2 regions of the Kaistia sp. MMO-174 genome follow, and region 1 is predicted to be linked to the other one. Evidence: riboswitches for the same ligand, from Rfam matches in the RefSeq annotation. Region 1 holds a riboswitch; the other holds the start of a gene.
The links. Region 1 has a riboswitch for cobalamin ahead of metE (5-methyltetrahydropteroyltriglutamate--homocysteine S-methyltransferase). Riboswitches for the same ligand answer to the same signal wherever they lie in the genome.
Positions count from the first base shown of each region.

Region 2: it holds a riboswitch for cobalamin, as region 1 does, so the genes downstream of both, WFK98_RS07820 (CbtB domain-containing protein) here and metE (5-methyltetrahydropteroyltriglutamate--homocysteine S-methyltransferase) in region 1, are expected to answer to the same signal.

Region 1 is NZ_JBBCUO010000002.1:984,263-986,440, forward strand. Features, by position in the region: gene metE (5-methyltetrahydropteroyltriglutamate--homocysteine S-methyltransferase) at 1-1,095, opposite strand, end outside; cobalamin riboswitch at 1,201-1,423, opposite strand; gene WFK98_RS10575 (ArsC family reductase) at 1,482-1,832, opposite strand; gene WFK98_RS10580 (efflux transporter outer membrane subunit) at 2,163-2,178, shown strand, end outside.
Region 2 is NZ_JBBCUO010000002.1:395,731-397,908, reverse strand. Features, by position in the region: gene cobU (bifunctional adenosylcobinamide kinase/adenosylcobinamide-phosphate guanylyltransferase) at 1-343, opposite strand, end outside; gene WFK98_RS07825 (CbtA family protein) at 348-1,091, opposite strand; gene WFK98_RS07820 (CbtB domain-containing protein) at 1,108-1,308, opposite strand; cobalamin riboswitch at 1,339-1,556, opposite strand; gene WFK98_RS07815 (hypothetical protein) at 1,587-1,844, opposite strand; tRNA gene WFK98_RS07810 (tRNA-Asn) at 2,060-2,135, opposite strand.

The sequences.
Region 1 (2,178 bases):
CTCGGCGTCGAGTTCGGTTTCCTGTTCCAGGTCGATCGGCACATGCAGCAGCGAACAGGACGAAGCGATCTGGATATGATCCGAACCCCGGCGCGCCACCACCGGCTCCAGCCGGTCGAGCAGGGTGGCGAGATTGGCGCGCCAGATGTTGCGGCCGTCGATGACACCAAGCGACAGCACGAGCCCGCGCGGCGCCTTCGCCAGCACGGCATCGAGCTGCTCCGGCGCGCGAACGAGATCGAGATGCAGGCCCGCGACGGGCAGCTCCAGCGCGGTGTCGAGATTGTCCCCGAGCGCGCCGAAATAGGGGGTGAGCATCAGCTTCAGCTTGGGCAGCGCATAGGCGAACATGCCGTAGGCGACGCGGAGCGCCTGCCGGCTCTTGTCGTCGAGGTCGAGGACGAGGCAGGGCTCGTCAATCTGCACCCATTCGGCGCCGTTCGCCGCCAGCCGGCGCAGCATCTCGACATAGGCCGGCAGCAGGCCGGGCAGCAGCGACAGCGGATCGAGCGAGGCATCCTTGCTCTTGCCGAGTTTCAGATAGCTGACGGGACCGAGCAGCACCGGCCGCGTCTCGTAGCCGAGCGCCTTCGCCTCCAGATATTCGTCAAGCGGCTTGGTCGCGGCGAGGCTGAAGCGCTGCCCGGCCGTGAATTCCGGCACCATGTAGTGGTAGTTGGTGTCGAACCACTTCGTCATTTCGAGCGCCGGCACGCCCTGCCCCGCGCCGTGATGATGATGCCCGCAATCCGCATGCGCGCCATCGCCCTGGCTGCCGCGCGCCATGGCGAAATAGGTGTCGAGCGGCACCGGGCCGCCGGTCCAGCCATAGATCTCCGGGATCGCCCCGACCATGAGGCTGGTGTCGAGCACATGGTCATAGAGCGAGAAATCGTTCGACGGGATGTTGGTGACGCCGAGCGCATGCTGGCGCGCCCAGTTGGAGGCGCGAAGCGCGGCGGCGCTGGCGAGCAGGTCATCGGAGCGGCTCTTGCCGGACCAGTAGCTTTCGAGGGCAGACTTGAGCTCGCGGCGCGGACCGATCCGCGGCGTACCGAGCGTGCTGACAGGCAGCGTGGAAGGAGAAGGAGACATCGGCTTACCCCAAATGTTTGGGGGCAAAGGCCGAGCGGACGCATGCGTAGAATCCCGGCGCGAAGAACGGCGGGCGCAAGCGCACCACCGGGACACCCCGCCCAGGGACGTTATGAGGTCGCGGCAGGTCTCCTGGCTCGCGGGTCGCCGCCCCGGTCCGGCCTTCCCGAAGCGCTCGCTTCAGTGACACGGAATGGACCCGGGCTCGCCGCTCACAGTTGCGGGGGCAGCTCCGGCGTTGCCCGCCCCTTCGGACAGACGCACCGGATTCCCTCTTAGCCCTGGCGCCGCGCAGACGGCCCAGGGAACCACGACGCCCGACTCCTAAGCGTCGTGCCGCCCTCCGTCAAGCGGGATATAAAGATATCCTTATATCGACATGAGGCCTATTCGAACACCGCCGCATAGATCTCCGGCTTGAAGCCGGCCAGCAGGCGACCGTCGCCGAGATCGAGGATCGGCCGCTTGATCATCGAGGGCTGCGCCTGCATCAGGCCGATCGCCTTGCTGGCGTCGAGATCCTGCTTGTCGGCGTCTTCGAGCTTGCGGAACGTCGTTCCCGCCCGGTTCAGCACCGTCTCCCAGCCCAGCTCGCCAACCCAGCGATCGAGATGCACGCGATCGATGCCCTCGGCCTTGTAATCATGGAACTCATAGGAAATGCCATTGGCATCAAGCCACTGCCGGGCTTTCTTCATCGTGTCGCAGTTCTTGATGCCGTAGATCGTGACCGTCACGCCGTCTTTCTCCTGTGAGGCAGGCTGGCTGGATCCAGCCGCCCGCGATTCCCTGCGCCGATCATAGCGGCTGCCACGCCAGAGATGCAGATCCGGCCTCCCCGAAGGCCGCGTGCAAGACGCCGCAGCGCAATCTGCATGCGGCCATGCGCCCTGCCGGGCGGCGTTGACGGGCCATTGAGCCGACGAATATAGCTAGCCTTCATTATAATTAATTTGGATTCACACTTGCTTCTTCAAAGGCTTCCGGTCGCCCGGCAATTTGCGGAACCGCGCTCCGGACAGGCTCCATCCGGAGCATCCCAGCGCACGTCCGCCAGACTGTCCCGTCTGGGGCTGCTGCTTG
Region 2 (2,178 bases), 590 kb from region 1:
GCGCGGCCGCCAGCGCGTCGCCCTCACTGACGACGTCACGTTCCGCTTCCATCAGGTTGGAGAGCCAGAGCGTCAGGCAATCGACGAGGATGACGCGGCCGGGATCGGCGAGATCAGCCAGCCGGGCTGTCAGGTCGAGCGGCTCTTCCACCGTCGTCCAGTCGAGGCCTCGCCGGTCGCGATGCGCCGAAATCCGCGCCTGCATTTCAACATCGCGGATCTCGGCGGTGGCGAGGTAGGTGGCCGGCAACCCGGTGCGGGCCACCAGTTCCTCGGCGAAGCGGCTCTTGCCGGAGCGGGCGCCGCCGAGGACGAGCGCCGTGCGCGGCGCGGAAGGTGCCACGATCTCAGGCCGTCCGGGACAGGCGCTGATAGAGCCAGCCGGAGAAGAGGCCCGACAGCGCCCATAGCAGCGCGCTGACCACCAGCGAGGCCGCGACGAACTCGCCGCCGAGGCCAGCCGGATAGGAGGCTTCGAGCGTCGGCGGCACGGGTGCGCCGATCACATGCGGCAGCACGCCGATGACAAGGCCGGCAGCCTTCAGCAGCCACGAACCGCTGAAAACGATCAGCGCAAGGCCGATCGCCGAGGCAGCGACGGTCGAGAGCCACCAGACCTGCCGCGAGGTGACCTCGGCGGCTGCCGTGCCGGGAAGCTCCGGCGACAGGCCGAGCGACGGCAGCAGCGATGCGGCGAAGAAGCCGGCCACGCCCCAGAGCACGCCGGTGCGCGCGTCGATCTTGCCGCCGCGGATCGACATCAGGCCGAGCAGAACGGCCGAAACGCCGACCCCCATCAGCAGGTTGGCGAGCAGCGTGTAGGCCGAGCGCTCGAAGCCGTCCGCCGGCGACCACGCGTCCTCGTCATGCTGATGCGCCGGAGCGGCTTCGGGAGCGGCCGCCTCATGCGCATGGGCCTCGGTCGTCGAGTGCTCGTGCGGCGCGGCGGCGGCGGCCGGCGCCGGCTCGGCGTTCTCGAAGGTTTCGGCGTGGAGGATCAGAGGCTCGGTGGTGACCGCCTGAACGACGGACAGCGCAATGCCCACGGCAAGCCCCGCGCCGAAGGCGCTGAGGATGATCGTCTTGAACATGTTGATCCCTATGGCGTCAGTGGCAGGGCAGACCGAGGGAATGCCGGGTGTCGTGAGTCGCGTTGTGGATCAGGCTCGGCGCGGCGAAGCCGGTGCCGATGAACAGGAACAGACCGAAGGCGACGGCGAACAGGGCCGGGACGATGCGGGAACCCGCCTGCGCCTCTACACCGGAAATCGACGTGGACCGCGTTGCGGCCTTGGAAAGATTGGACATAGCGTCTCCTTGGCCGTCCCACCGACGGCTGACTGGTATGAGGCGCTGGCTGGTCTCCTGGCTCGCGGGTCGCAGCTTCCTCGACGCCTTCCCGGTTTCCCAGTGGCCATCGCGAGGTCGCTCGCCGCTTACAGTTGCGGGGGCAGCTTCGGCATTGGAATCCCGCAAGGGGTCCTTCCGTACCGAATTCCCATTTCATCCCCCTGAACCTTGGGTCCATCGGGGGAACCGACGCAAAATGACGCTAGATGGATTGCCGCTCCGGCGCAAGTCGCCGCTCATTTGGCGGCGGCGGTGCCCTTGTTGCGAAAGTGGGCCCAGCGGCGGAGGATCGCGACTTCGGATTGCCGGCGCAGGCGCCGCACGCGCGGAAAATCGTGCGACAGCACCACCAGCCCGACCGGCACCATCCAGAAGCCGAGCACCGGCAGGAATCCGAGCACGCCGCCCAGCAGGAAGCCGCCGCCGATGGCGACGCGCGCCGTGCGGCTGCGCGGGAGGGAGATCGCCTTCTTGCCGAAACGAATGGATGCCATGCGGGTCGGGCACTCCTGGGAGGATTGTTCAAAGCTCGCCATCAACCCGCGTCGCGGGAGGCTCGAGGCTGCCCTTTTATGTGGAAGAGGGCGGCCCGATTGCAACACCCTGTCCTGCCGTCCGCGGTGAACCGGGAGAGACGCCGAGCGCCAAGCGCGAGGCGGAAAACAATCAAGGGGCCGGATGGCTATCCATCCGACCCCTTGATCAAAACTGGCTCCGCGAGTTGGACTCGAACCAACGACCCGGTGATTAACAGTCACCTGCTCTACCAACTGAGCTATCGCGGAACAGCGTATGCGGCCCCTTTCCTCGCCTCGCCGAGGCTCGGAA